DNA from 4 places in the Streptomyces sp. RPA4-2 genome. Region 3 is predicted to be linked to each of the others. Evidence: riboswitches for the same ligand, from Rfam matches in the RefSeq annotation. Region 3 holds a riboswitch; each other region holds the start of a gene.
What was found. Region 3 has a riboswitch for cyclic di-AMP ahead of HEP85_RS33210 (M23 family metallopeptidase). Riboswitches for the same ligand answer to the same signal wherever they lie in the genome.

Region 1 (7,614 bases), 2.3 Mb from region 3:
ACACGGGCGTCGTCCAGGGCGTCGAGCGGGGTGACCCACGCCGACACCGAGGTGGCGAAGGACTTGCCGAGGAAGGGACCGAGCGGGACGTACTCCCAGGCCTGGATGTCGCGCGCCGACCAGTCGTTGAGGAGGCAGAGGCCGAAGACGTGGTCGCGGAAGTCGGCGAGGGGCACCGGAGTGCCGAGGGGCGAGGGGGCGCCGACCACGAAGCCGACCTCGGCCTCGATGTCGAGCCGGACGGACGGACCGAAGGCGGGCACCGTGTCCGTGGGGGCCTTGCGCTGGCCCGACGGACGCACCACCTCCGTACCCGACACCACCACCGTGCCCGCGCGGCCGTGGTAGCCGATCGGCAGGTGCTTCCAGTTGGGGGTGAGGGAGTCCGCGGCGTCGGGGCGGAAGATCTGTCCGACGTTACGGGCGTGGTTCTCGGAGGCGTAGAAGTCGACGTAGTCCGCGACCTCGAACGGGAGGTGCAGGGTCACCTCGGAGAGCGGGTACAGATGGGGCTCCACGGTCTCCCGGTGGGCCGGGACCGTCACCCAGCCCGTCAGCGCGCGGCGCACGTCGGACCAGGCCGTACGGCCCGCCGCGAGCAGCGGGTTCAGGTTCGGCCGCGCGAGCAGCTCGGCGTACGGGGAGCCGAGTGCCCGGGCCGCCGCGCCCGCGTCGAGGACGTGGTCGCCGAGCCGGACACCGACGCTCCGTTCGGACGAGCCGGCCCGGGAGAAGACGCCGTAGGGGAGGTTGTGCGGGCCGAAGGGATCGCCCTCGGGGACATCGAAGGGGGGCATCGGGTGGTGCCTCGCTTTCGTGGTCGTACGCGCCGTGATCCATGTGTTCCACGCGTTCCGTGTGGTCGCGGCACACGTTACGGGGGAGTGACCGTGCTGTGGCAGTGCCTAAAGAGTTCGCAATGTCCGAATAGGCCTTGTCGGACGCGGCAATTCCGGCTTAGCGTCCTTTGGGGACATGGACGGGGTGGGTCCGGTCCGTAGGGGGGACACGTGGGGGACCCGTGGCCAGGGGCGTCAGTGGAGTGCCGGTCGACGCCGACCGGGACGTTCCCGGGCTGATAGTGAAATTCGGTGACTATCCGCTGCACCACGGAGGAGTGGGCGCCATCCGGAGCCTGGGCCGCCTGGGCATACCGATGTACGCGATCACCGAGGACCGTTACACGCCTGCCGCGGCCTCACGCTATCTGCGCCGTGCCTTCGTCTGGCCGACGACGGGGACGGAGGAGCCGGAGCGCCTGGTCGAGGGGCTGTTGCGGATCGGCCGTCGCATAGGGCGGCCGACGGTGCTCGTCCCGACGGACGAGGAGGCCGCCGTCCTGATAGCGGAACACCAGGAGGAGCTCGCGGAGCGCTTTCTCTTTCCTCGGGTGGACGCCAAACTGCCCCGCCGCCTCGCCAGCAAGCAGGGCCTGCACGAGCTGTGCGTGGAGCACGGCATTCCCAGTCCGGCGGCCGCCTTTCCCCAGTCGTACGAGGAGATCGAGCGCTTCGCCGCCTCGGCCCGCTTCCCTCTCGTGGCCAAGAACCGGGAGGCGTTCGTGCGCCGCAGCCGGCCCGCGGTCAACGGGACGACGAGGATCGCGACCCGGGAGGGGCTGCTGGCACTCGCCCGGGACTGGGGCGGGAACCCGGGTGTCATCCTCCAGGAGTACCTGCCCAGGGAGGAGGCGGAGGACTGGATCGTGCACGCGTACTTCGACGCGGACTCGACGCCGCTCGCGATGTTCACGGGCGTGAAAGTCCGCTCCTGGCCACCGCACGCGGGCATGACGGCGAACGCGTACGTCGTCGACAATCCGGAACTCGCGGACCTCGCCGCACGTTTCATCAAACAGATCGGCTTCAGCGGCGTCATCGACCTCGACCTGCGCTTCGACCGCCGCGACGGGCAGTACAAGCTTCTCGACTTCAACCCCCGCATGGGCGCGCAGTTCCGGCTCTTCGAGAACGAGTCGGGGATCGACGTCGTCCGGGCCATGCACCTCGACCTGACCGGGCGCACCGTTCCCGAGGGGGAACAGCGGGCCGGCCACCGGTACATCGTGGAGAACATCGACCTGCCGGCCCTGCTCGCCTACCGGCGCAGCGGCTACACCACCCCGCACGCGCCGGCGCGCGCGAGCGGTACGGAGCTGGCCTGGCTCGCGGGTGACGACCTGCGGCCGTTCTTCACGATGCTCGCGCGCTTCGTGCGGCCGGGCGCGAGACATCTGTACCAGCTGTGGCGGACCAACCGCCGCGGCAGCAGTACCAGTACGACCACGAAGTGACGGAAGAACGTCCTGGGGAGGGGACTTCGTGATTCATCCGGTAGCAGTCATCGGTGCGGGCCCGTTCGGCCTGTCCACCGCCGCCCATCTGCGGGCGCGCGGCATTCCGGTGCGTGTCTTCGGCCGGCCCATGGTGAGCTGGCGCGACCACATGCCCGAGGGGATGCTCCTCAAATCGACCCCGGCCGCTTCCAGCATCGACGCCCCGCAGCCGGGCCACACACTCCGTGACTACTGCGACGCCGCCGGGATACCGCGGCTCGTCACGGACGAGGACATCATCCCGGTCGAGACGTTCATCGCCTACGGGGAGTGGTTCCAGCGGCAGCTCGTGCCCGAGCTGGAGCAGGTGCGGGTCGTCTCCGTCGACCGACGGGGCGCCGACGGATTCGAGCTGAAGCTGGACTCGGGGGAGTCGTTCACGGCACGCGCGGTCGTCGTGGCCACCGGACTGTACGGCCTCGCCCATCTGCCGCCCGAGCTCGGTGAGGCGGCGGCGGACGGACCGGCGCCCACCGGCCCCGTCTCGCACAGCTCCCAGCACCACGACCTCACCCGGTTCTCCGGCAGGGAACTGATCGTCGTCGGCGCGGGACAGTCCGCCCTGGAGACGGCCGCGCTGGCGGCGGAGGCGGGCGCGCAGGTGCGCGTGGTGTCCCGGGGCCGGGGCAGGGTCGCCTTCGGCGCACCGCCCTGGGGACAGCCGAAGCTGCGCCCGGAGTCGCCCTTCGGGCGCGCCTGGTCGCTGTGGGCGCTCAGCTACTACCCGCACCCCTACCGCTACCTGCCCGCCGAAGCCCGCCACTATCTCGTCCGCCGGGTGCTCGGCCCGCTCGGCGCGTGGTGGCTCCGGGACCGCTTCGAGGGCAAGGTCGAGGTCAGCGAGATCGCCCGGATCGAGCGTGCCTCGGTCTCCGGGAGCCGCCCGGTGCTCTCCGTGCGGACCCTGGGCGGTGCGCCCGAGGAGCTCGCGGCGGACCACGTCATCGCGGCGACGGGCTATCGCGTCGACATCGCCGCGATGGACTTCCTGGGACACGCGTTGCGGACGGAGCTGGCGGTGAGCCGAGGCACCCCGAAGCTCGGTGCCGGATACCGGTCCTCGGTGCCCGGGCTGTACTTCACGGGGTTGCCGGCGGCGGCCTCGTACGGGCCGGTGATGCGGTTCGTGTGCGGGACGGAGTTCGCTTCGCCGCGATTGGCCAGGCACTTGGCGGCGGCTCACGGTTGAGGCGGCGTACGGCGTCGGGTGTCCGGCGGGCGGGGCGGTGGCGGGGGCCACGGCCCCGACGCCACCGAGAGGTGACCGGCCGTGCGCGTTCCGTAACGTGCCTGTCCACGGCGGGTGTTGAAGCCGGTGTCGCGGCGCTCTCGGGCGCCCGGCACGGCGGATCGGAGTGTGTGTGACGTCGTCGGGCGCGCGTGGCCCGTGCGGTGAACGGCGTTGCTGACGGGATACCGGACGTCGTCCGGTTCACGCCGGGCCGATGAGTCGTCGGATCCGTATTCTTCGGATCATGGCCGCTCCGACTGCATATTCACTCATCGCCACTGACCTGGACGGAACGCTGCTGTGCGGCGACGACACGCTCTCCGACCGGACCCGGGCGGCGTTGGCGAGGGCGGTGGAGGCGGGCGCCCGCCATCTGGTCGTGACGGGGCGCCCGGCGCCGAGGGTGCGCCCGCTCCTCGGTGAACTCGGTGGTGCGGGACTGGCGGTGTGCGGGCAGGGGGCGCAGCTCTACGACGCGAGCGAGGACCGTCTGCTGTGGTCGGTGACCCTGGACAGGGAACTCGCGGAGACGGCGCTCGGAAAGATCGAGGCGGAGGTCGGGCTGCTGTACGCCGCGGTGGACCAGGACGGCGTGGACGGACTGACACTCATCGAGCCCGGCTACGTGATGCCGCACCCGACGCTTCCCGCGGCACGGGTCGGGCGCCGCGACGACCTCTGGACGGAGCCGATCAGCAAGGTGCTGCTGCGCCACCCGCTGCTGTCCGACGACGAGTTGGCCGCGGCGGCCAGGGCAGTGGTGGGTTCCCTGGCCACCGTCACCATGTCGGGGCCCGGCACGGTCGAACTCCAGCCATGCGGGGTGACCAAGGCGACGGGCCTTGCTCTCGCCGCCGCCCATCTCGGGCTGGCCTCCGAAGCCACCATCGCCTTCGGTGACATGCCCAACGACATCCCCATGTTCGACTGGGCCGCCCACGGGGTCGCCATGGCCAACGCCCACCCGGAACTCAAGGCGGTGGCCGACGAGGTGACGCTGTCGAACGAGGACGACGGGATCGCGGTGGTGCTGGAGCGGCTGTTCCCGCTCTCCGCGCCGTGGCCCTGGTAACCCGTGGCCCTGGTAAGCCGTGGTCCCAGTTACCCGTGGCCCTGGTTACCCGTGGCCCCGACTACCCGGGGCTACGGACCCCCGTTGCCCCGGTCGCCCGTCGTTCTGGCTTCCCGGGGTGCCGGAAGTCCGGTCCGGCACCCCGGTCTCGTGGCGTCCGGTCAGTAGGCGCCGTTGACGTTGTCGATCGAGCCGTACTTCGCCGCGGCGTAGTTGCAGGCGGCGGTGATGTTCGCGACCGGGTCGTACGAGTCCATGGACGTGCCGGGCACGTGGTAGGCCTTGAACGTCGGGTCGATGACCTGGAGCAGGCCCTTGGAGGGGATACCGGCGGCGGCGTTGGAGTCCCAGTTGTTGATGGCCTTGGGGTTTCCGGAGGACTCCCGCATGACGTTGCGGTGGATGCCGTTGTACGTGCCCGGGATTCCGTTCTTGGCCATGATGTCCAGCGACTGCTTGATCCAGCCGTCGAGGTCGTTCGTGTACGTCTTCGCGGCGGCGGTGGTCGCGGTCTTGACCGCCGTGGTCTTGGCCGCCGTGGTCGTGGACTTCGTGGACTTCGTGGTCTTGGCGACCGCCGCCGTGACCTTTGCCGACTTTGTGGCGTTCTGGACGGTTTTCGTGCCGACCGTCAGGGTGAGGCCCGGGCGGAGCGCCGACGGGTTGGGGCCGATGACCGCGCTGTTGGCCTCGTACAGCTTCTTCCAGCCGCCGCTGGAGGGGTACTCCCGCGCGATCTTGGCCAGGGTGTCGCCCGTGACCACCTTGTAGGTGACGAGCTGGACGTCGGAGGCGCCCGTGGCGGCCTGTGCGCAGGTGGCGCCCAGGAGCGGGAGGGCGAGTACCGCCGCGCCCGTGCCCGCAGCGAGAATGCCGCGAACGAGGGTGCTGCGAGTCTTCGGGTGGCAGTGTCTACCTGCTGCGGCCATGACGTGTTTCCTCTCCGGCGCCTGCGAGGTGAGCTGTCGGGTTCGGGCGGGAGCTGCCCGGCCGCACGGTGAGTGCGACTTCACCCCTAGCCGTTCCGAACTTCGGATCGGCGGCTTACCTGGGTCCCCCGCTCCTGCCGTGCGTGTGTGGTCGGGTGTGGTTCCGGTCGGCGGCAGGATTGGGCGGTCCGTCCGGAGTGACGTGAAGGTATGCGAGAGCACATGTCCGAAACAAGCCTTGATGTCGCGGTGTAGATCGTTTTCACCAGGACATAAGGGCGGATGAATTGCCCGATTAATCCGGAATGCTTCGCTCAACTTGGCTTATGCAAACGGGTAGTCGCTGGACGGGCTCGCGAGGTGGATGACCTTCGCGCGTGACCCAACTCACTCGATCCGGCAGGAATAAAGCGGCAATGGCGGCAAGTCGGGCATATAAGGCGCGAATAAAAGGCCGCTGAGCCCCTGGTCGGAGCCGTGCGCACCGTTCGTACGGACGGGTCTGTGCAGGGGTCGCCGTGGGGAGCCGGCCCTCGGCGGCCCTGAAGTGGAGTCCGTAGGGCCGGTGTTCGGGATGTGCGTGCCGCTTCGGGCCGGGATGAGGGCTGAACTTCGGGCCGTGTGGCCCCTGTTGGTTCTGTCCGGGGCATCCGCCCGCGTGATGCCGAAGCGCGTGACCCTCTCCTGCCCGTCCGCGAGAGCGGGCGGGTGTCCCTCGCCGGGGTCCGTCAGGGATTCACCGGTCCACGCTCTGTCCCGCGGGGCCGCCGAGGAGGCTGCCGGGGCTTCGGCCCGCGGCGAGTGGGATCCGCCGCCTCCGCGTCCGATGGAGGCCACCTCGTCGCCGCCCTCGCGGGTCCAGCTCGCTGGAGGGTGAAGTCCCTTGTGCCGCAGGTGACTTCGGAGCGGGACTCGCCCCGCGCGTCCCAGGCCGGTCCCGGACGACGCGGACGGATCGACCGGGAGGAGCGGGCGCGGGTGCTCAGAGGTCCGGCTTCCCGGACGGAGTACGCCCCCCGCGCGCCCTCCGTGTGGTCGAGGCCGTCCGGACGGGCACGGGTGCCGCAGTGGCGGGGACGGCTTCGTGTGATCGCGGGGTCGAACTCCCCTGCCTGCAACGTGCGTTCGAGGGAACTGGCCGACGGGTGCAGGTGAAGTCGGCCTCCGGGCCCGGCTCTGGCCAAAGCCAGGGCCGGTAGGAGGAGGAGAGGGGCAGAGGGAGGAAGGGGCGTGACGGCCGGGCGGGACGGCGCAGCCGATGGCGGTCAGGTCGAAACGTACGTTCTCCGTAGTGCTCGGCTTCGAGGGGGCCGCCCGATCACGGCGGTCGCGCACTGACAGGTGCGGGGCACCCCGAGTGACCAGGGTCGAGGCGCCGTCAAGGGCCGCGTCGCACACCGGGGCGATCACCCGGCCCCGACCCTCCCGGTGGTCCGGCGGCAGGTCCGCGTCGTCTCCGCCGGGGCGGAAGCGACCCGCGTCCACGCCGGTGTGCTGAGGGGAGCGCCCGAGCACCGGCGCACCCCGGAGCGCGTACGCGACGGGGGTGACCAAGGGGGAGGACCAGGGGGTGACGCCCACCCGGCGGCCGGGCAGGGAGGCGCAGGTCGTCGCTGGTGGGCGCGCGTCCATGACGTAGGGGCGCGGAAAGGGCTCCGGCAGCACCGGGCCCGGCGGGAGGCTCTGGATCAGGCGCGGTACCGAGTCGCGCGGCGGGTCGTGCCAACCCGCTGCGGGTCGCGCCAACCGCCCACCGCCGGGACGGCCGCACGGTTCGGAGCCGCCCCCGTGGACGCCGCCGTCGCCCCCGTACGCGTCCTGGGCCGGGCGCGACAGCCACGTATGGATGAACGGGTCCACCGTCTCCGGGCGGTTCACCCGGATGTCGCGCCACATCACCTGGCCGGCGTGCGCGGGGTCGGCGGTCGGGCGACGTGGGCGAGTCCCGCGGCCTGCGTACAGCCGGGTGCCGTCCGCCGGAGGGATCCAGACGTCCTCGTGAGTCGTCTCGTAGGGGAACGCCGTACGGGTGTACATGCTGTTCTCG
Region 2 (7,614 bases), 2.1 Mb from region 3:
CGCCGCGCAGCACCAGACCGCGTACGACACCGGCGGCTACGACACCACCGCCTGGACGACCGGCTACCAGCAGCTCGCCGACATCCCCGCGCAGCATCCGGGCCCCGACGCCACGGGCCAGTGGGACGCGGCCGCCTGGCTCCAGGCCGAACCGGCCGGCCAGACCCAGCAGTGGAGCGCCCCCACCCAGGAGACGGGTGCGTACGACGCCACGCAGTGGAACACCGCCGGTGAGCACGACCCGTACGAGGCCTACGAGCACCCCCAGCAGGGCGAGTCGCACGAGCACCCGGCCGCCGACGCGTACGAGCACCAGGTCACGGCGGACCCGTACGAGCAGCAGGCCGCCGCCGACCCGTACGAGCACCAGGCCGCCGCCGACCCGTACGAGCACCAGGCCGATCCCGAGCCCTTCGAGCAGCAGGCGACCGCCGCCTTCGAGCAACTGCAGGACGAGTACGACTTCGAGGACGCCGATCCCGCGCACGAGGCTCCGCTGCTCGACGACATGGAAGAGGTCGCTCCGGCCCCCCGTGCCGCGAACCGGCCTGCGTCCCGCTCCCGCCGCCGCTCCCCGGCCAAGCGTTCCGCGCTGCTCACCGTCGCCGTGCCCTCCGCCTGTGTGATGGGCGTCGCGGGTATCGCCGCCGCCTCCGTGGGCACCATCGGCGGGGACGACACCAAGAACACGACGGCCAGCGCGCCCGACGCGACCGCGGTGAAGCCGTCCACCGCCAACAACAAGCTGGACACCCAGCTCCAGAGCCTGTCCGCGGGTGCGGACGACTTCGCCGACCGGGCCAGCCGCACCCAGGAACGCATCGACCTCAAGGCCCAGCGGGCCGCCGAGCAGCAGAAGGCGGCGGCCGCGGCGGCCCGCAAGGAGCGGCTGCGGCCCAAGTTCGTCCTTCCGGTCACGCAGAAAGGACTCAGCGCCTACTTCGGTCAGGCGGGGGTCAACTGGATGTCCGTGCACACCGGCATCGACTTCCCCGTGTCGTACGGCACGACGGTGATGGCCGCGACGGACGGAACCGTACGGACGCAGTGGAACAGCGCGTACGGGAACATGGCCATCCTCACCGCGAAGGACGGCACGGAGACCTGGTACTGCCATCTCTCCAGCTACAAGGTGCCGTCGGGCACCGTCGTGAAGGCCGGTGAGCAGATCGCGTTCTCCGGGAACTCCGGGAACTCGACCGGGCCGCACCTGCACTTCGAGGTCCGGCCCGCGGGCGGCGCGGCCATCGACCCCCTGCCGTGGCTGCGCAGCCACGGCCTGGACCCGACGTGAGCCCCGCCGTGCCCCACTCTCGGTAAACCCACCCGCCGTGACTCACCCGCCGCGGTCCACCGCCGGGCTTCGCGACCGGACGGGAAGCCCCGCCCGGCCTCCGAGCCTCGTGGACTAGAGCTTCTCCACCGGCGCGTACCGCAGCAGCAGCCGTTTCGGCTTGGGCTCTCCGAAGTCGACCGTGGCCTCCGCGTTCGCCCCCGTGCCCTTCACGCCGACCACCGTGCCGAGCCCGAACTGGTCGTGGGTGACCCGGTCACCCACCGCCAGCGAGACGACCGGCTTCTCGGACGCCCCGCGGCGCGTCGCGAAACCGGAGGCCCCGGACGCCGCGGACCGCGAGCGCGAGGACGACAGCGAGGACGACAACGAGGCCGCCACGCCCGAGACCGGGCCGGAGGGCACCGGAGCCGTCGCGCCCGTGCGCTTCCACTCCAGATGCGTGTCCGGGATCTCCTCCAGGAAGCGGGAGGGCGGGTTGTACGAGGGCTGGCCCCACGCGCTGCGCATGGACGAGCGGGTGAGGTAGAGCCGCTCCCGCGCGCGCGTGATGCCGACGTACGCGAGACGCCGCTCCTCCTCCAACTCCTTGACCTGCCCCAGCGCACGCATGTGCGGGAAGACGCCGTCCTCCATGCCGGTGAGGAACACGACCGGGAACTCAAGGCCCTTGGCGGTGTGCAGGGTCATCAGGGTGATGACGCCGTTGCCGTCGTCCTCGTCGGGGATCTGGTCGGAGTCGGCGACGAGCGCGACCCGCTCCAGGAACTCCGAGAGTCCGCCGGCCGCCCCGGCCGCTCCAGCCCCACCGGCCGCTGCGCCCCCGGCAGCCGCTCCGGCACCGTCCTCGCCCCGACCGGACTCCTGCTCGAACTCCAGTGCCACGGCCGCGAGTTCCTGGAGGTTCTCGATGCGGGTCTCGTCCTGCGGGTCGGTCGACGCCTGAAGCTCGGCGAGATAGCCGGTGCGCTCGAGGACCGCCTCCAGGACCGTCGCCGGGCCCGCGCCGGACTCGACGATCGTACGGAGGTCCTCCATGAGCGTGTTGAACCGCTTCACGGCGTTCGTCGAGCGCGCCGCCATGCCGTACGCCTCGTCGACGCGGCGCAGCGCCTGCGGGAAGCTGATCCGCTCCCGCTGCGAGAGGGCGTCGATCATCGCCTCGGCGCGGTCACCGATCCCGCGCTTGGGGACGTTCAGGATCCGGCGCAGCGGGACGGAGTCCTCGGGGTTGGACAGGACCCGCAGGTAGGCCAGGACGTCCCGGACCTCCTTGCGCTCGTAGAAGCGGACACCGCCGACGACCTTGTAGGGCAGGCCGACGCGGATGAAGATCTCCTCGAAGACACGGGACTGGGCGTTCGTCCGGTAGAAGACCGCGACGTCGCCCGCCTTCGCCTCGCCCGCGTCGGTGAGACGGTCTATCTCGTCGGCGACGAACTGTGCCTCGTCGTGCTCGGTGTCGGCGACGTAGCCCGTGATGTTCGAACCCGCGCCCGCGTTCGTCCACAGGTTCTTGGGGCGGCGCGACTCGTTGCGCTCGATGACCGCGTTGGCCGCGGTGAGGATCGTCTGGGTGGAGCGGTAGTTCTGCTCCAGGAGGATGGTCGTCGCGTCCGGGTAGTCCTCCTCGAACTGGAGGATGTTGCGGATGGTCGCGCCGCGGAAGGCGTAGATCGACTGGTCGGCGTCGCCCACGACGCACAGCTCGGCGGGCCCGAGGTCTCCCTCGGCCGGCGGCACGTCCTCGGGGCGGTCGCCGCTCGCCGGGCCCACGAGCTCCCTGACCAGGGCGTACTGCGCGTGGTTCGTGTCCTGGTACTCGTCGACCAGGACGTGACGGAAGCGGCGGCGGTAGTGCTCGGCGACGTCCGGGAAGGCACGGAGCAGGTTGACCGTCGTCATGATCAGGTCGTCGAAGTCGAGGGCGTTGGCCTCGCGCAGCCGCGACTGGTACATCGCGTAGGCCTGCGCGAGGGTCTTCTCGAAACCGTCGGCCGCCTGCCCCGCGAAGTCCTCCTCGTCGATCAGCTCGTTCTTCAGGTTGGAGATCTTCGCGCTGAACGACTTCGGCGGGAAACGCTTCGGGTCGAGGTCCAGGTCGCGGCAGACCAGGGCCATCAGGCGCTTGCTGTCGGCGGCGTCGTAGATCGAGAACGAGGACGTGAAGCCGAGCCGCTTCGACTCGCGGCGCAGGATGCGCACGCACGCGCTGTGGAAGGTCATCACCCACATGGCGTTGGCGCGCGGGCCCACGAGTTGCTCGACGCGCTCCTTCATCTCGCCCGCGGCCTTGTTCGTGAAGGTGATCGCGAGGATCTGGCCGGGGTGGACATGGCGCTCGCCCAGCAGGTGCGCGATCCGGTGGGTGAGCACCCGGGTCTTGCCGGAGCCGGCGCCGGCGACGATGAGCAGCGGGGAGCCGGAGTGCACCACGGCCGCGCGCTGGTTCTCGTTCAGCCCGTCCAGCAGGGCCGCCGGGTCCACGGCGGGCCGGTGGGCGCCGTCGCGGTAGTACGCGTCGCGGTCCGGGGGCACGTCGAAGCGGCCGCCGAACAGGTCGTCCGGAAGCGGCTCCGCCGACTCGTCCTCGGGCGGCGGCGGGGGCTCTTCCTCATGGGCCCCGGAAGGCTTGAGGTCCGCCAGGAAGCTGTCATCAAAGAGGCTGCTCATCGCTCTCCGAGTCTAGGCGGCCGCACTGACAACCCGCCGCCACCCCGGAAACTGGGCCGGATTTCCCACGGGGTCCGGAGCGAAGTGCCATGGAAACCGGGCCGCCCTTCCCGCACCGGCGCGCCCTCACCTTGCGACGTCACGCCGCTACCGTCGGCCACTCCGGGTGTCCCGGCGGCTCAGGTCACGAAAATGTATCGGGCATATCGCACATCAAACTTCACAGAACACTTACGCGTTGGCTAGCGTGCCGGGCAGACCGCTCGACAGCAACCGGCGAACGTCGCCGGGCCGGGCGGCCTCCGCCGAGTCCGGCGCGCCCGTGCGGCGACCGGAGCCGGGGACCCAACCGACTTTGGGGTGAATCGGTCCCACCGCCCCTGGGGCAAGGACCGTAGGGCAAACCTTCCGGAAGCACCCGCCCGAACCCGACAGCTAACCCGGTAGGCGGATGACGGAAGGAGTCGCCTCTCTTGGCGTCGCACCGCAAGTGGAGTCCGCCGGGCACACGCCGGACGGGCATACGGACCCCGGCCCTCGCCACGGCCGCCCTGACCTCCGTGGCCCTGCTCTCGCAGACGGCCGTCGCCGCACCCTCGGCAGAGCCCCGGCCGAGCCTCGAAGAGGTCGAGAAGAAGGTCGACGACCTCTACCACCAGGCCGAGACGGCCACCGAGAAGTACAACGCGACCAGGGAGAAGACCGCCAAGCAGCGCAAGCGCGTCGACTCCCTCCTCGACGACGTGGCCCGGCGCACCGAGAAACTCAACACCGCGCGCGAGGAGCTGGGTTCGTTCGCCGCGGCGCAGTACCGCACCGGGGCGTCCGCACCCGGCAGCGCGAGCCTGCTGCTGGCCGACAACCCGCAGGACTACTTCGACCAGACCCAGTTGATGAACCGTCTGACCACCCGCCAGAAGGCGGCCGTCGACGACTACGTCACCGAGCAGGCAGCCACCTCGAGGAAACGCGGGGAGGCCTCCCGGAGCCTGCGGACGCTCACCACGTCGCAGGACGCGCTCAGGACCTCCAAGGCGGACGTCCAGGGCAAGCTCGCCGCGGCCCGCGAACTGCTCTCGAAGCTGACCGCCGACGAGAAGGCGCGGCTCGCCGCGATCGCGCGGAAGAAGCGGGAAGCGGCCGACCGCGAGGCGGCCGAGCTGGCGGCCCAGCGGGCCGCGGCGGAGAAGAAGGCCCGGGAGACGGAGCCCCAGCAGGGCACGTCGTCCGGAACCACGGGGACTTCCGGGACCCCGGCCACCGACTCCTCGTACGCCACCAAGGCCGGCAAGGCCATCGCCTTCGCCCGCGCCCAGATCGGCAAGCCGTACGTGTGGGGCGCGACCGGGCCCGGCTCGTACGACTGCTCCGGTCTCACCCAGGCCGTCTGGAAGGCCGCCGGCGTCACCCTCCCGCGTACCACCTACGACCAGGTGAACGCGGGCACCACGGTCCCCCTGTCCGCCATCGAGCCCGGAGACCTGGTCTTCTTCTACGACGACATCAGCCACGTGGGCCTCTACATCGGCGACGGGATGATGATCCACGCCCCCAAGCCGGGTGCGTACGTCCGCGAGGAGTCGATCTTCTACGCCGGCGAGTCGATCATCCACAGCGTGGTGCGCCCGGCCTGAGCGCCCGGCGCGGGGCACGCGCGCGTGAGGCCTCCCGGGCTCCACGCGCGCGTGCCCGCGCCCCGCGTCCCCCGCATCGCCGCTCCCCGCATCGCCAGTAACCCCCATCCCCTGCGCCCCGCCCCGCGCCCCTACGTCGTCCCCGTGGCCCCACGACCCTGCGCCCCCTCCCCGTTCCCGTGTTGCCGTGCCCCCGTGTCAGCGCGCCCCGCGGGCAACACGCTCGGAGATCCCTAGCATCGGGGCCATGCCAGCCACCTCGCCGCCCCGCAGCCCGTGGGTCCGACTCCGCACCTGGTGGGCGGAGAGCCCGCCCGCCGCCGCGGCCGCCGTCCTGGCCACCGGCATCCTCTCGGTCGGGCTGCACGAGACCGGTGACGAGATCCTGTCCCGGATCGCGCTGGTCCTGGCGGCCGTCACCTGGCTCGGGTTCGCCGTGGACTTCACGGTCCGCCTGCTGCGGGAGCGGGAACGGTGGCTGGCGGAGGCCGGCACGCCGAGCGCGCTCACCGGGGTCGCCGCGACCGCCGTACTCGGCACCCGGCTGACCGACCTGGGGTGGCTCGGGGCCGCCGAGGTACTGCTCGCGCTCGCCGCGGTGCTGTGGCCGGGGCTGCTCTACCTGCTCGTACGAGGGCTGCGGCTCCGTATGCCCGGAAGCGTGTTCCTCGGGTGCGTGGCCACACAGGGCCTCGCGGTGCTCGCCGCGTCGCTCGCCGAGGCCGCGCGCGCGGACTGGCCGGCGTACGCGGCACTGGTGCTGTTCTGGCTGGGGTTCCTCGTGCTGTACGTGGTGGCGCTGACGTGCTTCGACTTCCGGGAGACGGCCACGGGGGGCGGCGACCAGTGGATCGCCGGCGGCGCGCTCGCGATCTCGGCGCTGGCCGCGTCGAAGCTGGTCCTCGCCTACCAGGCGGACGGCTACCTGTGGAACTACGACGACTACGGCGTGATGCGCTGGGTGTCCCAGGCTCTGATCATGCTGACGCTCGCCTGGTACGCCGTGCTGGCCGTCGCGGAGCTGCTGTGGCGGCGTCCGCGGTACGACGTGCGGCGCTGGGCGACCGTGTTCCCGATGGCCATGACGGCGGCGGCGGCCCTGTCGGTCGCGGACGCCGTCGGCTTCGCCTGGCTCAGGGGGCTCGGGCAGGTACTGCTGTGGATCTCGGTGGCCGCCTGGCTGCTGGTGGCGGCCGGAACCATCAGGTCCACAGCACCGCGATGAAGATGTTCGCGGTCGTCAGCAGCCCGACCAGCCCGAACAGGCCCTTGTCGACCTTCTCGTCGTCCCGCTTCACATAGACCAGCCCGAGGATCACGATCAGCAGGGCCAGCTTCACGCCGATCTTGACGGTGTTGACCGGGTGGTCGTCGGCCTGGTTCAGCCCGACCAGGACGACACCCGTGACCAGCATGGTCAGCGCGCCGTGCAGCATGGCGGGGACGAACCGGGCGGTGCCCCGGCCCATCGCCTTCATCTGGGTGAGGAAGCCGCCGAGCAGCGAGGCGACGCCGATGATGTGCAGGCCCACGAAGAGATGGATGAGTACGTCCATGGGGCCGGAGCCTAATCGGCCAGGGGTGTCCCCCTTGGCACCGGCCCACCCTTTGGCGACCCGTAGCACCTGAGAGTCCCCGATTGTCCCGGAACCGTCCCATCGGTCATCACCCTGTGTGAAGTCGCCGGGGCAGGACCGGGATCACGGTCACATGAGGTCACCCGGCGATCCAGTTACGCCAGTTCCGTACATGGTGTTACCGAGCCCTCGCACTCAGGTTTAGCGTCCTCCACCAGGTGCCCGGCTCCCCACCGCCGCCCGGGCCAGGGGCGGCAGTCGGACACCACCGCCGAGAAAGGTCCGGCGGCGACCCGCTCCCCCTGTGTGGGCCGTCGCCGGACGCCTCACCGATGACCGCGCTCTCCCCGGCGGTCACGTCCCCCGGGAAGGATGTGGGCCCTCGTGGCAGCGCACCGCAAGCCCAGACAGCGCTCACTCGGCGGCCATACGGTCC
Region 3 (7,614 bases):
TCGGGGAGGAGCGCGAGGACGTCGTGGCGATAACGGCGGCGATGCTGCACCCGGTGGGACTCGGCAGGTTCGCCGAGCGGTTCCCCGACCGGGTGTGGGACGTCGGGATCGCCGAGCAGCACGCCACGGTCTCCGCGGCGGGGCTCGCCACGGGCGGCCTGCACCCGGTCGTCGCCGTCTACGCCACCTTCCTCAACCGGGCCTTCGACCAGCTCCTGATGGACGTCGCGCTGCACCGCTGCGGCGTCACCTTCGTCCTGGACCGGGCCGGTGTCACCGGCGTCGACGGCGCCTCGCACAACGGCATGTGGGACATGTCCGTCCTCCAGGTCGTGCCGGGCCTCAGGATCGCCGCGCCGCGCGACGCCGACCAACTCCGCGCCCAGTTGCGGGAGGCGGTCGCCGTCGACGACGCGCCGACGCTCATCCGGTTCCCGAAGGAGTCGGTGGGCCCGGCGGTCCCGGCGACCGACCGGGTGGGCGGCCTCGACGTCCTGCACCGGTCCGCGGCGACCCCGCGGGTGCTCCTGGTGGCCGTCGGCGTCATGGCGCCGGTCTGCCTCCAGGCCGCCGAACTGCTGGAGGCCCGGGGCATCGGCTGCACCGTCGTCGACCCGCGCTGGGTCAAACCCGTCGACCCGGCCCTGCCCGGCCTCGCGGCCGAACACCGGCTCGTGGCGGTCGTCGAGGACAACAGCCGGGCGGCCGGCGTCGGCTCGGCGGTCGCGCTGGCCCTGGGGGACGCCGAAGTGGACGTACCCGTAAGGAGGTTCGGAATCCCGGAGCAGTTCCTCGCGCACGCGAAACGCGCGGAGGTGCTGGCCGACATCGGGCTCACGCCCGTCGAGATCGCCGGGCGGATCGGGGCCGCCCTGGCAGTCAAGGACGAGTCGTCCAAGGAGAAATAGGAATGACCACCCCTTCCGGGAAACGGGAGTTCGACCTCGGCGCGCTGCTGGCCGAGCGCGGGGCCGAGCGCTACGAGCTGCACACCAAGTACCTGAACCACCAGCTCCCGCGCATGCTCCACACCATCGGCTTCGACAAGGTGTACGAGCGGGCCGAGGGCGCGCACTTCTGGGACGCGGACGGCAACGACTACCTGGACATGCTCGCCGGGTTCGGGGTGATGGGCCTGGGCCGCCATCACCCCGTCGTCCGCCAGGCGCTGCACGACGTCCTGGACGCCTCGCTCGCCGACCTCACCCGCTTCGACTGCCAGCCCCTGCCCGGACTGCTGGCGGAGAAGCTGCTCACCCACAGCCCGCACCTGGACCGGGTGTTCTTCGCCAACAGCGGTACGGAGGCGGTGGAGACCGCCCTGAAGTTCGCCCGGTACGCCACCGGCAGGCCGAGGATCCTCTACTGCTCCCACGCCTTCCACGGGCTGACCACCGGGTCGCTGTCCGTGAACGGCGAGGACGGGTTCCGCGACGGCTTCGCCCCGCTGCTGCCCGACACGGCCGTCCCGCTCGGCGACCTCGACGCGCTGGCCCGCGAGCTGGCGCGGGGCGACGTCGCCGGGCTCATCGTCGAGCCCATCCAGGGCAAGGGCGTGCACGAGGCCCCGCCCGGCTACCTGCGCGCCGCCCAGGAACTGCTGCACCGGCACAAGGCGCTGCTCATCGCGGACGAGGTGCAGACGGGCCTGGGGCGGACCGGGGACTTCTACGCCTACCAGCACGAGGACGGCGTGGAACCAGACCTGGTGTGCGTGGCGAAGGCGCTCTCCGGCGGCTATGTGCCGGTCGGCGCCACCCTCGGCAAGGACTGGATCTTCAAGAAGGTCTACTCGTCGATGGACCGGGTCCTCGTCCACTCGGCGAGCTTCGGGTCCAACGCGCAGGCCATGGCGGCCGGGCTCGCCGTGCTCTCGGTGATGGAGAACGAGCAGGTCGTCGCGAACGCGCGGGCCACCGGGGAGCGGCTGAAGACCCGGCTCGCGGCGCTCGTCGACACGTACGAGCTGCTCAGTGACGTCCGCGGCCGGGGGCTGATGATCGGCATCGAGTTCGGGCGGCCCAAGTCGCTCAAGCTGCGCGGCCGCTGGACCATGCTGCAGGCCGCGCGCAAGGGCCTCTTCGCGCAGATGGTCGTCGTCCCGCTGCTGCAGCGGCACCGCATCCTCACCCAGGTCTCCGGGGACCACCTGGAGGTGATCAAACTGATCCCGCCGCTGATCATCGGCGAGCGGGACGTGGACCGGTTCATGGAGGCCTTCGTCGCCGTGATGGACGACGCGCACAGCGGCGGCGGGCTGATGTGGGACTTCGGGAAGACGCTGGTCAAGCAGGCGGTGGCGAACCGCTAGGTCAGGTCCGTCCGGTCCCGTGGGCGCCGCCTGCCCGACGGGACCGGACGGAGGCGCCGTAAGAGGCGGTGCGCGAGGGCGGGCGGGGCGGGAGGCCCCCTTGATCGGACCCGTCGATGATCTCTTTGCCTCTGAGGCAAGAAATTTGCCCGAGAGGCAATAGTGCGGCTCAATGGAGTGCATGAGCCCCATCGAGCCGGGGGCGGCGGACACGCCGCCCGAGACCGGGACAGCCGACCTGCTGCCCGTCGTCGCGCCGCACCTGCGTGAGCTGCGCCGACGTGCCTCACTGACCCTGGAGGCCGCGGCCCGCACCGCCGGGCTCTCGGCCGCCCACCTCTCCCGGCTGGAGACGGGGCAGCGCCAGCCCTCGCTGCCGATGCTGCTCGCTCTCGCCCGCATCTACGGTACGACGGTCTCGGAGCTGCTGGGCGAGAGGGCCGCCGAACGGGACGCCATCGTCCGGGCCGCCGACATGGAGCCGACCGCGGCGGGCGGCTGGACCTACTGGCAGGCCGGCTCCCCGGGCCGCGGGATGCAGGCACTGCGGGTGCACGTCCCCTACGGCTCCCAGGGCGACATCGTGCGCGTCCATCCCGGCGAGGAGTGGCTCCACGTCCTCCAGGGGCGGCTGCGGCTGCGCCTCGGGGACACCACGCAGGTGCTCGCGCCCGGGGACAGCGCGCACTTCGACTCGCTGACCCCGCACCGCATAGCCGCCGCCGACCAGGCGGGGGCCGATCTCCTCTTCGTACACACCCTGCTGCAGAGCCCCGCCGCCGCGCTGTGCCTCGGCCCGGCGACGGCGCACCCGACCCTGGGAGAGACGTCATGACGGAACCCGCGGAACCCACGGAGCCCGGCCCCCGGCGGTCCATGGAGGACAAGTTCCCCCGTGCGCTGTGGGTGCGGCTGATCATCTACGTCGCCGTCGGCCACCTCTTCGCGGCCTTCATCTACCTGCTGTTCACGCTGGGGGCGCAGAACCAGTAGGCCCGGCGGACGGCCGCGCGGCGCACAGCCGCGCGGCCCGTGGACGTCAGTCGAGGAGCCTGTCGCGCAGCCGGTCCCGCAGCTCGGGCGTGAGACGCAGGGCCTGCTCCAGATAGCCGTCGACGCCGCCCCAGGTCTCCTCGATGGTCTCGAAGGCCGCCGTCAGATATTCGGCCCGCGCGTCGAACAGCGGGCTGAGCAGCTCCATGACCTCGGGGGAGCGGGCCGTGTCCGAGGTGCCGTTGCGGTGCACCTTGTAGCGGCGGTGGCGCGTGTTCGACTCCAGGTAGTCGGCGACGATGGCGTCGTGCTCGACGCCCACGGCGAGCAGCGTCACCGCTATGGACAGCCCCGCGCGGTCCTTGCCCGCCGCGCAGTGCATGAGCGCGGGCACGCTGTCCTCGGCCAGGGCGTGCAGCACCCGGGAGTGCTCCGCCGTGCGTTCGGTGATGATCGTGCGGTACGAACCGATCATCCGGTCCGCCGCCCTGCCGTCGCCGAGGTGGGCACGGAGCTGGTCGAGCTCGCCGTCACGGACCATCTTCCAGAACTCGCTGCCGTCGGCCGGGTCGGTCAGCGGAAGATTCACGTTCCGTACGCCGGGCAGCTCGACGTCCGGTCCCTCCAGTTTCTGGTCCGAGGCGTTGCGGAAGTCGAAGATCGTGTGCAGTCCGAGGGAGGAGAGGAACGCGGCGTCCTCCTTCGTGGCGTGCGCGAGGTGGCCACTGCGGAACAGCCGCCCGGACCGTACCCGCCGGCCGTCCACGGTGGGCAGGCCGCCCACGTCTCGGAAGTTGCGCACTCCGGCCAGCTCCGGCTCGGTCGACGGGACCTGCTGCGTCACGGGGGCTCCTCCCATAGGGCCGTCGGCACCGCTCCTCGTTGCTCGCCGACGGGAATCGCCTCCCGACGATACGACATGGGTACCTTGGGCGATGAGTCGTCCACGGGCGCTGCCTCCGAGGTGGGCGGCCTTGATGACGTCCGTGCCGGAGCACCTCACGACCCTCGTCCTCGCGCGGCCGCGGAACGACGGAGGGGTCGGCGCGGCGGGCCGCGGGACCGTGTGGGGATCTCGATGCACCGGTCATCCGATTCAGTGGCATATGACCGTTTTGGTGGAAATGATGCATTGAGTGCAACTCGTCCTGGAATGTGGCCTTATGGGGTGACGTGCGTGAGCAGCGTCATATGCGTGACGATGCGTTGCGACCTTCTCCCCCCGGGATGCCCGCGCGGCCCGGCGGATCGCCGGGTCGAAGGGGTCCCCGCGCACGGAGGGTGACGGTCAATCAGGACATCGATCAAGAAAGGGGTGCGTATGGGGATCGCGGACAGTTGTCGACGCCCTCCCCCCTCGCTTACGTTCGCCCTCAATCCGGACGGACGCCCAATCCTGCCGCCGCCCGGAATCCACACTCACCCGTACACGGCAGGAGCGGGGGACCCACAGGTATCGCGCCTGTTCCGGTCTTCGGAACGGCTAGGGGTACAGCCGCGCTGCCGCGCGGCCGGACATCTCCAGTCCGCACCCGACAGCTCACCTCGCAGGCGCCGGAGAGGAAATGCGCCATGCCCGCGAAGGGTAAGCACCGTCGTCCCAAATTCCTGCGTCTGCCCCGCTCGATCGCCGTGGTCGGCACCGGTGGTGCCGCGCTCGCACTGCCGCTGATGGGCGCCGTCTGCGCCCATGCGGCGGCCCCGGTGACCGCCGTCCCGTCCGCCGTGCAGAAGATCACGACGGTCTCCGCGCCTGCCGGAACCGCCGCGGAGAAGTCCACGGCGAAGACCTATGTCGTGAAGGCCGGTGACACGCTCGCGAAGATCGCCGACCGGCAGCACGTCAGCGGCGGCTGGAAGAAGCTCTACGCCGACAACCGCGCGGTCGTCGGCGGCGATCCGGCGCACATCAGTCCTGGTCTGAAGCTCACGATCGAGGGGCAGAGCGCCACGGCCGGCGCCGCGCGGCCCGCCGTCGAAGCGGCCACCGCGGCCAAGACCGCCGACGCGGGGTACACCCTGCCCGTCGAGGGAGCCACCATCGGCACCGGCTACAAGGTGCCCGGCAGCATGTGGTCCAGCGGCTACCACACCGGTGTGGACTTCGTGGTCCCGACCGGCACCACGATCCGGTCCGTCGCCGCGGGCACCGTCGTCTCGGCCGGCTGGGGCGGCGCGTACGGCAACCAGGTCGTCGTCCAGCACGCCGACGGCCGGTACTCGCAGTACGCCCACATGTCCGCCCTCTCCGTCTCGGCGGGGCAGACCGTGACCGCGGGGCAGAAGCTCGGCCTCTCCGGCGCGACCGGCAACGTCACCGGTCCGCACCTGCACTTCGAGATCCGCACGACCCCCGTCTACGGCTCGGACGTGGACCCGGTCGCGTACCTGCGCTCCCACGGTGTCGTCGTCGCCTGACGCCCCCACACGTCCCGAGGGCCGGACCCCACGCTCCACGGGGTCCGGCCCTCGGCGTCCCGTCACTGCCGCGGCCGGCGCCCTTTCCGGATCACGGGCTTCCAGGCGTGGTGGCTGTTCAACCACGCCTGAGAGAGCGCTATTCCGGATTTCGGCCATTCTTTATGAGTGGCTTATCTCACCACCCGTCAACCCATTCCTACGGTCGCGTAGCTCACATCCCAAGGTGAATCATGGCTCGATGTGGCAGACGATTCGAAGAGTGACAACAGAGCGGTGATCGGGTCGTACGTGGCGGTGGGGGACAGCTTCACCGAAGGCGTCGGCGACCCCGGCCCCGAAGGAGCCTTCGTCGGTTGGGCGGACCGTTTCGCGGTACTGCTCGCGGACCGGCAGCCGGAAGGCGACTTCACCTACACCAACCTCGCCGTGCGCGGGAAGCTGCTCGACCAGGTCATCGACGACCAGCTCCGGCGGGCCAAGGAACTCGCCCCGGACCTGGTCTCCTTCTGCGCGGGCGGCAACGACATCATCCGGCCCGGCACCGACCCCGACGAGGTCGCGGAGCGCTTCGAGCGCGCGGTCGCCGACCTCACCTCCGCCGTCGGCTCCGTCATGGTGACGACCGGCTTCGACACCCGCGGCGTCCCGGTGCTGAAGCACCTGCGCGGCAAGATCGCCACGTACAACGGGCATGTACGGGCCATCGCGGACCGCTACGGCTGTCCCGTCCTCGACCTGTGGTCCCTCAAGACGATCCAGGACCGGCGCGCCTGGGACGGCGACCGCCTGCACCTGTCTCCGGAGGGCCACACCAGGGTCGCGCTGCGAGCCGGCCAGGTCCTCGGCCTCGACGTGCCCGCCGACCCGGACCAGCCCTGGCCTCCCCTGCCGCCCCGCGGCACGCTGGAGGTGCGGCGCGACGACATCCACTGGGCACGCGAGTACCTCGTGCCGTGGATCGGACGAAGGCTGCGTGGGGAGTCCTCGGGCGACCACGTGGCGGCCAAGGGCAGCCTCTCGCCGGACGACATCAAGTTGCGCATCGGGTCCGTCGCCTGAGCGGGGTGACACATCGGGCGGCCGACGGGCGGGACCGCGGGGGCGGCTGCCCCGGGCGGCGGTGCGCCGGGGCGGGCGCCTCAGCGCAACGCCGCCGTGAGGGCCGCCCGGTCGAGACCCAACTCCCGTGCGAGCGCGTCGTCCACCCACTCCTGGGCCCGCGCCCGCGACACCGCGCCCGCATAGGCGGTCATCTGCACCGCCAGCCCGTCGAGCAGCGCCGTCAGCCGCAGTGCGGCCCCCGCGGGATCCGGGCACCGGAACTCGCCGCCGGCCACTCCCTCCGCGATGACCTCGGTGATCGCGGCCTTCCACTGCGTGTCGAGATCACGGGTGACCTCGCGCAGCGCGGGCTCGCGCAGGGCCGCGCCCCAGCCCTCGATCCACAGCCGCCAGCCCTTGGCCTGGCCGGTCGGCGCGTACCAGCGGACGGCCGCGCGCAGCCGTCGCAGCGCGGACGTACGACGCCCGAGCAGCTTGCGCAGATGGGCGAGGTCGTCCTCGGCGGCATGGGTGAACGCGGCCGCGACCAGCTTCTCCTTGGTGGAGAAGTGATACAGCACCAACGCGTTGCTCACGCCGAGCGACGAGGCGACGTCGGCGATCCGTACCGCCGCCACGCCCCGTGCCTCGATCTGTCCGATGGCGGCCCGCAGCAACTCCTGACGCCGCTCCGCCACGCTCAACCGCACCCTTGCCACGCGGCAACCCTAGTGCCTCGCCCGGGTCGGACGACGAACCGATGGCCGATCCGGACACGGCCTGTCCCCCCGGACACCAGGAACTCAGGCCGCGCGTAAGTGGCTTGGACGGGAGCACGCGGGGTCTCG
Region 4 (7,614 bases), 3.1 Mb from region 3:
CGCTGGTCGCGCGCGATCGGCGTCGTGTCGGTCGTCTGGGTGGCCGTCATCACCGTCCTGTTCATGCTGCCGCAGGTCTCCCCGGTCACCTGGGAGACGTTCAACTACGCCCCGGTCGCCGTCCTCGTGGTCCTGGGTTCCGCCGCGGCCTGGTGGACGGCCTCGGCCCGCCACTGGTTCCTCAACCCCGACCACGCCCGCACCCGGGCGCGTGAGGCGGCGCGCAAGGGTGCGCCGGAACCGGTCGATCCGTAGCGTTGTGCGCGGTTGGTCCCCGGCCGCGCGCGCCTCCGGCGCGGCCGGGAGACCGATACCCGATCGGAGTCCCGGCCTCGTCCGGCTATGCTCGGGGATGCGTCGGCGCGGGATGCGTGCGGGCCGGTGCGTGGACCCTTAGCTCAATTGGCAGAGCAGTGGACTTTTAATCCATTGGTTGTGGGTTCGAGTCCCACAGGGTCTACCGACAAGCCCCAGGCCGGAGTGCATCCGGCCTGGGGCTTCGGTGTGTTGGAGGGGCAGCCGGGCTCAGCCCGCCGTGAGCTCCGGCAGCGGGAGTGTGTGCTGGGTCTGGAGGACCTTGGCGCGGAGGTAGCGCACGTTGTGGGCCGTGGTGAAGACGCCCGTCGGCACACGGTGGGAGACCTCGATGCCGAGGTCGCGGAGCTGCTCGGCCTTGTCGGGGTTGTTGGAGAGCAGGTCGAGGGAGCCGACGCCGAGGGCCCGGAGCATCTGGGCGGCCGCCGTGTAGTCGCGGTCGTCCTCGGGGAGGCCGAGGGCGGCGTTGGCGGCGTAGGTGTCGAGGCCCTGGTCCTGGAGGGCGTACGCGTCGAGCTTGTTGTAGAGGCCGATGCCGCGGCCCTCCTGACGCAGGTACAGGAGCACGCCGCCCCGTTCCGAGATCCGCTCCACCGCCTCACGCAGCTGAGGGCCGCAGTCGCAGCGGGCCGAGCCGAAGACGTCGCCGGTCAGGCACTCGGAGTGCAGGCGCACCAGCGGGTTCGCGCCCGGTTCGCCGAGCACGACGGCGAGGTGTTCCCGGCCGTCCGCCAGACCGTGGAAGGTGACCAGCTCCGCGTCGACGGAGTAGCCGTCGCCGAAGCGCAGGGGCACGGCGACGCGGGTGCGCACCGTGGCGGTGGGGAAGTCGCGCATGTTGTCTCTCCGGTCCAGCGGGTCGGTGGCAGTGGTTTCCCGGGGCGGTGTGTTTCATATTTGAAGCACAGCCTGGGGAGGCGACCGTACAGGATGCTTTAAAGTTCAAGCAACACTTTCGGGGAGATGAGCTGACTGCGGCTCACCTGACCCCCTTGGCCGCCCCGTCCGCCCCGTCCGCCCCGTCCGTGCCGGTCGTCCAGTCCGATTCGTCCGTGCGTCCTCAGGAGGAACGCCGCCGCCATGGCAGATCTTCCCCCTGGACCCCGGGACCTTCCCCCTGGATGCCGCGGGTGACGCTCGCGCAGATCTCCTCCAGCTGCCCCACCTGCTCCGGCGTCAGGCGGTCGAAGAGCGCCGCGCGCACCTGCTCCACGTGCCCGGGCGCCGCCCGCTCCAGGACGGTCATACCCTCGTCCGTGAGGACCGCGACCTGACCGCGTCGGTCCGTGGGGCAGCCCTCCCGGCGCACCAGACCGTCGTTCGCCAGCCGGGTCACGCCGTACGTCAGCCGGCTGCGGGTGATCTTCAGGACCTCGGCGAGGTCGGTCATCCGCAGCCGCCGCTCAGGGGCCTCGGACAGCATGGCGAGGATGGAGTAGTAAAGGTGGGGCATGCCGGCCTCCGCCTGGAGCTGCCGGTCGATCGTGTCCTCCAGGAGCGAGACGGCGGCGATGTACGAGCGCCAGGCGCGTTGCTCGGCGGGGGTGAGCCAGCGGGTCGTCATGTCGCCAGTCTAGGTATTGTTTAAAAATTGAACCACTGCTGAATCACCGCTGAACCGCTACTCGAACCCCTACTTGAGTCACTAGCAGCCCAGAGCGCAGAGCTCGGAGCCGGAGGCAGCGTCCCATGCCCCATCCCTACGTCCTGTTGTCCGCCGCCGTCTCCCTCGACGGCTTCCTGGACGACACCGGCCCCGAACGGCTGCTGCTCTCGGGTCCGGCCGACTTCGACCGGGTCGACGAGGTGCGGGCGTCCAGCGACGCGATCCTGGTCGGCGCGGGCACGATCCGCTCGGACAATCCCCGGCTCCTGGTCAACTCCGCCGAGCGGCGGGCGGCCCGGGTCGCCGCGGGCCGCCCCGCCTACCCCCTGAAGGTCACCGTCAGCGGGTCCGGCGACCTCGACCCGGACGCGCAGTTCTGGCACACGGGCGGCGAGAAGATCGTCTACACCACGGACGAGGGGGCCGTACGGGCCACCGAGGTCCTGCGCGGTCCGGCCGTCGACGTGGTGGCGACGGGGGCCGAGCTGGACTGGCGCGCCGTGCTCGAACACCTCCATGACGTACGGGGGGTGCGGCGTCTCATGGTCGAGGGCGGCGGGCGGGTGCACACCCAGCTGATGGGGCAGGGCCTGGCGGACGAGCTCCAGCTCGCCGTCGCGCCGCTCTTCGTGGGACAGGCGGACGCGCCACGGCTGTTCGGGCCCGGGGGATACCCGCCCGGACGGATGCGGCTGGTGGAGACACGGGCGGTGGGAGACGTCGTCCTCATCCGCTACGTCCCCACGGCCCCCGGCACCGGTGCGCTCGCCTCCGCGGCGGACCGGCACTGGCTGGGGGTGGCGTGCGAGCTGGCCGCGCTGTGCCCGCCGTCGAGGACGGCGTTCAGCGTGGGCGCGGTGGTGGTGGCCGCGGACGGCACCGAGCTGGCCCGCGGGCACTCGCGGGAGGGGGGCGACCCCGTCGCGCACGCCGAGGAGGCGGCACTCGCCAAGATCGCCGCCGGGGATCCGCGGCTGGCGTCCGCGACCGTCTACAGCAGTCTGGAGCCGTGCGCCCGGCGGGCCTCGCGGCCCGCACCCTGCGCCCGGCTGATCCTCGACGCGGGGGTGCGCAGGGTGGTGACCGCCTGGCGGGAGCCGGACACCTTCGTGGCGGGCGCGGACGGCAACGGGCTGCTGGTGGCCGCGGGGGCGGACGTCGTCGTGCTCCCGGAGTTCGAGGAGCGGGCCACGGCACCCAACCGGCATCTTCTCGGAGCCGCCTGACGGAGGGGCTTCCGGCGGCCGGTGCCCGGTCGTGGACGGTCGCGAGCGGGGCGGAATCGCAGGGGATCCGGAGGAGAAGAGACCTGGTCGTGGGGCGTGCGTGAACGGGTGTGCTCGGGGGGTCGAACATGGCGTACACTGGTTTCAACGACGCGGGGTGGAGCAGCTCGGTAGCTCGCTGGGCTCATAACCCAGAGGTCGCAGGTTCAAATCCTGTCCCCGCTACTCAAGGCCAAGGCCGGAACTCGGATTCACGAGTTCCGGCCTTTGGCGTTTCCGGGTTTTGGTGTTCTAGGGCGCCTTGGTGTTGTCGGTGCTTGGTGTTTCCGGTCCCTGGTGTTTCCGGTCCCTGATTTCTTCGACACGCCCGTACGGAAGCAAGGGCCGTCCCCCGGTCGGTCCACACCGCTGGCCCCCTCCCCCCGGTCCGGGAAACCTGGACGGGTGGGGCAGCGAGGAGGTGCGCGGCGGGCCGGACGGTCCTACGGCCGGTCGGGCGGACGGCGGTCCGGCGGCCCCGTGCCCGATCCGGGGCTGGGGGACGAACCGTCGCCGGACCCGGACCCTCGCCGGATTTCGCACGCCTGGACCCTGGTGCGGGCGCTGCCGTTCCTGCTCGTCGTCGTCGCGGTGGTCTACGACTGTCTGACCCCGCCCGGATTCACCGCGGCACCGCTCTTCACCGCCGCCCCGCTCGTCGCCGCGCCGATCTTCGCGCTGCGCGGCACCCTCCTCACGGGGGCCATGACGCTGGCCGCGCTGCTCGCATGCCGCCTCAGGCTCGGCCTCCACATGGGGATCGGCGCGATCACCGAGGTCGCCACGGTGGCGACCGTCGTCGTCCTCGCCGTCCTCATCAACATCCTCGTCCGCCGCTCGGACGAACGGCTCGCCTCGGCCCGCCAGATCGCCGAGGCGGCTCAGCGCGCCGTGCTGCCGCAACCCGAGGGCCGGATCGGCGGCCTGGCGGTCGCGGCACGCTACGAGGCCGCGCAGGAGGGCGCGTTCATCGGCGGCGACCTGTACGCCGTGCAGGACACCCCGCACGGCGTACGGCTGGTGGTGGGCGACGTCCGCGGGAAGGGCATGGGCGCGGTGGCCGCCGTCGCGGTGGTCATCGGGGCGTTCCGGGAGGCGGCCGAGCAGGAGACGGCGCTGGAGGCGGTCGCGCAGCGGCTGGAACGCGCGCTGGCCCGCGAGGGCACCAGGCGCGAGGACCTGGACGCCTTCGAGGGTTTCACCACGGCCGTCCTCGCGGAGATCCCGCACGGGGGCGACGTGGTCAGGATCGTCAACCGCGGCCATCCGTCACCGCTGCTCCTGCACGCGGACGGCACGCTGTTCACGCTCGCCGCCACGAACCCCGCGCTGCCGCTCGGCATGGGCGAGCTGGGCTCCTGGCCCGACCGCGCGGTTACGGCGGACTTCCCGCCCGGCTCCACGCTCCTGTTCCACACGGACGGTCTGTCCGAGGCGCGTGACGGCCGCGGGAACTTCTACGATCCGGCCGAGCGGCTCGCGGGACGGACCTTCAGCGACCCGGACGCCCTGCTGGCCGAGCTCGCGGCGGGGGTCGGCCGGCACACCGGCGGCGCGCTCGCGGACGACATGGCACTGCTCGCCGTGCGGCGTCCCCCGCGGGCGACGGAGTTCCTTGATCGTTGTCACGAGGGGTAGCGGATGGTACTCCTCCGCGTAACAACTGACACACGGTCAAAAACAGGTGCGTGCGGGAGGGCGGGTCAACTCGCCCGTTTTCCCCCGCTCATGCCCCGTAAGTCCTGGCCAAGAGTGGTTAATGATCCGTACGAACGGCTTGGAATCCGGTACCCGAGTCTATTAACGTTCGATAACGCAGCGCGGTCGTCCCAGCCGTCACAAGAGACGGCTCCGTGCGCACGCGCCGAATCCCGCGAGGGAACCGGGGAACCACCAACTTGGGGTGAATCGAGCGTCTTTCACGGTGGAGACACCGTGGGTTGACGCGCGTAGGAGACCTTCCTGCTCCGAACCCGTCAGCTAACCCGGTAGGCGAGAAGGAAGGAAAGGAGCGCGCCCACGTGGCGTCCAACCGGCCTGCCCAGCCCACTTCGTTCGCGCCGAACGACACCCAGACTTTCGGTTACTCCCGCGGCGACGACGAGGGCCCCTGGGAGGAGTGGAACCCCACCGCGGATTCCGTCGCTCCCGTCCGCGGCCGGCACCGCGTCTCCAAGCAGCGCGGAGGCGGGCTCGCCCGCAGTTCCACCGTCCTCGGCGTCGGTGTCCTGGCCGCCGTTGGCGCGGGTGGCATCGCCACCGCCGCGCCCGGCAAGCCGCCCGTGTCGATCTCGCTGCCCGACCTCTCCTCGGTCACCCAGTCGGCCAAGGCCCTGATGTCCGACGGCGGTTCCAGCACGCCGAAGGGTTCCTCCACCCCGCTCACCGGCGCCGGTCTCACCAGCGCCGACGCCGCGCAGGGCAACGCGGACGCCGGCGAGGCGCTGCGGGCCCGCATCATGGAGCAGGCCGAGTCCCAGCAGGACCAGGTCGACAGCGCGGTCCAGGCCGCCGCCGAGACCGCCGCCGCGAAGAAGGCGGTCGCGCTGGCCGCCGAACAGCAGGACGAGGCCAAGGCCAAGGAAGCCGCCGCGAAGAAGAAGGCGGACGCGGAGGCCAAGCAGAAGGCCGAGGCCGCGCGCCTCGCGAAGCTCGCCAAGAGCTACTCGCTGCCGACCTCCTCGTACACCCTGACCTCCCGCTTCGGTGACGCCGGCTCCATGTGGTCCTCCGGCTACCACACCGGCCTCGACTTCGCCGCCCCCACGGGCACGCTGATCAAGGCGGTCCACAGCGGCACCATCACGGAGGCGGGCTGGGCCGGCTCGTACGGCTACCGCACGATCCTCACCCTCGACGACGGCACGGAACTGTGGTTCTGCCACCAGTCGTCCATCAGCGTCAGCGTGGGGCAGAAGGTGGGCACGGGCGACGTCATCGGACGGGTGGGCGCGACCGGCAACGTGACCGGGCCGCACCTCCACCTGGAGGTCCACCCCGGCGGCGGCGACGCGATCGACCCGATGGCGTGGCTGCAGAGCAAGGGCATCAACCCCTGATCCAGCGCCCGCCACGAGCACGGCGGGTGCGGAATGCGGTCGTCCGGTACGACTGTTGAAATGGGGTATGACTCCTCTCCGCAAGCTCGGTTCCTCCGATATCGAGGTCTTCCCGCTCGCCCTCGGCGGCAACGTCTTCGGCTGGACCGCCGACGAGGCGCAGTCCTTCGCCGTCCTCGACGCGTACGCGGCCGCGGGCGGCAACTTCGTCGACACCGCCGACAGCTACTCGGCGTGGGTCCCCGGCAACAGGGGCGGCGAGTCCGAGACGATCATCGGCAAGTGGTTCGCCGCGCGCGGCAACCGCTCCGATGTCGTCCTCGCCACCAAGGCCGGCGCCCATCCCCAGTACAAGGGGCTCGCCCCGGACACCATCAGGGCGGCGGCCGACGCGTCACTGCGCCGGCTCGGCACGGACTACATCGACCTCTACTACACCCACTTCGACGACACCTCGGTCCCGGTCGAGGAGATCATCGGCACGCTCGACGAGCTGGTACGGGCCGGCAAGGTCCGGGCGATCGGCGCCTCCAACCTCTCCGCCGAACGGCTCGCGGAGTCCCTGGAGTTCTCCGACCGCGAGGGCCTCGCGCGCTACACCGTCCTCCAGCCCCACTACAACCTCGTCTCGCGCGACACCTACGAGGGCCCGCTCCAGGAGGTCGCCTCCCGGACCGGACTGGCCGCCGTCCCGTACTTCGCCCTCGCCTCCGGCTTCCTCACCGGCAAGTACCGTCCGGGCACGACCGTCGACTCGGCGCGGGCCGAGGGCGCGCGCAAGCACCTCGAGACGGAGCGCGGCCCGCGTGTCCTCGACGCCCTCGACGAGGTCGCCCACGCCCATGACGTCTCGGTCGCCACCGTCGCCCTCGCCTGGCTCGCCGCCCGGCCCACGGTCGCGGCCCCGATCGCCTCCGCACGAACCGTCGAACAGCTTCCGGAGCTGCTCGCGGTCGCGGACCTCACGCTGAAGGACGACGAAGTGGCACGTCTGACGGAGGCGTCGGCCTGAGCCCTGCGCTCAGGGCCGGTAGGGGCCGTACACCGGGCGGGCGGCTGTCGGGTCCGGGTACGGCCGTCCGTCCCGGGGTGACGGCTGCACCGGCACATAGCCGTAGCCGTAGCCGTAGCCGTAGCCGGGGCCGTACCCGGGGCCGTACGCGGGCCGCGGCGGCGGTACCGGGACGGCGGGGGCCGTCACCCGTGCCGCGTACGCGAGGGAGGGGCGGGCGACCTCCCTGCGGTGCCACAGCTCGTGGAGCAGCTCCCGCTCCCGTACGACGAAATCGGCGCCCGCACGGCCGCTGCGCCCCCGGTGCCGCAGGAACGCGAGCGAGGTCGCGCAGGCCTCGTACCGCGCGACCGACCG

Region 1: it holds a riboswitch for cyclic di-AMP, as region 3 does, so the genes downstream of both, HEP85_RS23320 (LysM peptidoglycan-binding domain-containing protein) here and HEP85_RS33210 (M23 family metallopeptidase) in region 3, are expected to answer to the same signal.
Region 2: it holds a riboswitch for cyclic di-AMP, as region 3 does, so the genes downstream of both, HEP85_RS24200 (NlpC/P60 family protein) here and HEP85_RS33210 (M23 family metallopeptidase) in region 3, are expected to answer to the same signal.
Region 4: it holds a riboswitch for cyclic di-AMP, as region 3 does, so the genes downstream of both, HEP85_RS19375 (M23 family metallopeptidase) here and HEP85_RS33210 (M23 family metallopeptidase) in region 3, are expected to answer to the same signal.

The regions. Positions count from the first base shown of each region.
Region 1 covers NZ_CP050975.2:5,330,902-5,338,515, forward strand. Annotated here, with positions in the region: gene fahA (fumarylacetoacetase) at 1-797, opposite strand, end outside; gene HEP85_RS23305 (ATP-grasp domain-containing protein) at 1,022-2,293, shown strand; gene HEP85_RS23310 (FAD-dependent oxidoreductase) at 2,322-3,524, shown strand; gene HEP85_RS23315 (HAD family hydrolase) at 3,811-4,638, shown strand; gene HEP85_RS23320 (LysM peptidoglycan-binding domain-containing protein) at 4,800-5,567, opposite strand; cyclic di-AMP (ydaO/yuaA leader) riboswitch at 5,571-5,731, opposite strand.
Region 2 covers NZ_CP050975.2:5,519,347-5,526,960, reverse strand. Annotated here, with positions in the region: gene HEP85_RS24210 (M23 family metallopeptidase) at 1-1,294, shown strand, start outside; gene pcrA (DNA helicase PcrA) at 1,409-3,967, opposite strand; cyclic di-AMP (ydaO/yuaA leader) riboswitch at 4,261-4,433, shown strand; gene HEP85_RS24200 (NlpC/P60 family protein) at 4,441-5,601, shown strand; gene HEP85_RS24195 (tellurite resistance/C4-dicarboxylate transporter family protein) at 5,849-6,826, shown strand; gene HEP85_RS24190 (hypothetical protein) at 6,804-7,157, opposite strand; gene HEP85_RS24185 (NlpC/P60 family protein) at 7,563-7,614, shown strand, end outside.
Region 3 covers NZ_CP050975.2:7,591,047-7,598,660, forward strand. Annotated here, with positions in the region: gene dxs (1-deoxy-D-xylulose-5-phosphate synthase) at 1-908, shown strand, start outside; gene HEP85_RS33190 (aspartate aminotransferase family protein) at 911-2,311, shown strand; gene HEP85_RS33195 (helix-turn-helix domain-containing protein) at 2,493-3,146, shown strand; gene HEP85_RS33200 (DUF6126 family protein) at 3,188-3,304, shown strand; gene HEP85_RS33205 (tyrosine-protein phosphatase) at 3,351-4,148, opposite strand; cyclic di-AMP (ydaO/yuaA leader) riboswitch at 4,715-4,873, shown strand; gene HEP85_RS33210 (M23 family metallopeptidase) at 4,877-5,722, shown strand; gene HEP85_RS33215 (SGNH/GDSL hydrolase family protein) at 5,999-6,784, shown strand; gene HEP85_RS33220 (TetR/AcrR family transcriptional regulator) at 6,865-7,464, opposite strand.
Region 4 covers NZ_CP050975.2:4,453,936-4,461,549, reverse strand. Annotated here, with positions in the region: gene HEP85_RS19410 (amino acid permease) at 1-255, shown strand, start outside; tRNA gene HEP85_RS19405 (tRNA-Lys) at 388-460, shown strand; gene ribA (GTP cyclohydrolase II) at 526-1,152, opposite strand; gene HEP85_RS19395 (MarR family winged helix-turn-helix transcriptional regulator) at 1,376-1,879, opposite strand; gene HEP85_RS19390 (dihydrofolate reductase family protein) at 2,005-3,147, shown strand; tRNA gene HEP85_RS19385 (tRNA-Met) at 3,299-3,372, shown strand; gene HEP85_RS19380 (PP2C family protein-serine/threonine phosphatase) at 3,667-4,824, shown strand; cyclic di-AMP (ydaO/yuaA leader) riboswitch at 5,039-5,196, shown strand; gene HEP85_RS19375 (M23 family metallopeptidase) at 5,208-6,245, shown strand; gene HEP85_RS19370 (aldo/keto reductase) at 6,313-7,257, shown strand; gene HEP85_RS19365 (PrsW family intramembrane metalloprotease) at 7,267-7,614, opposite strand, start outside.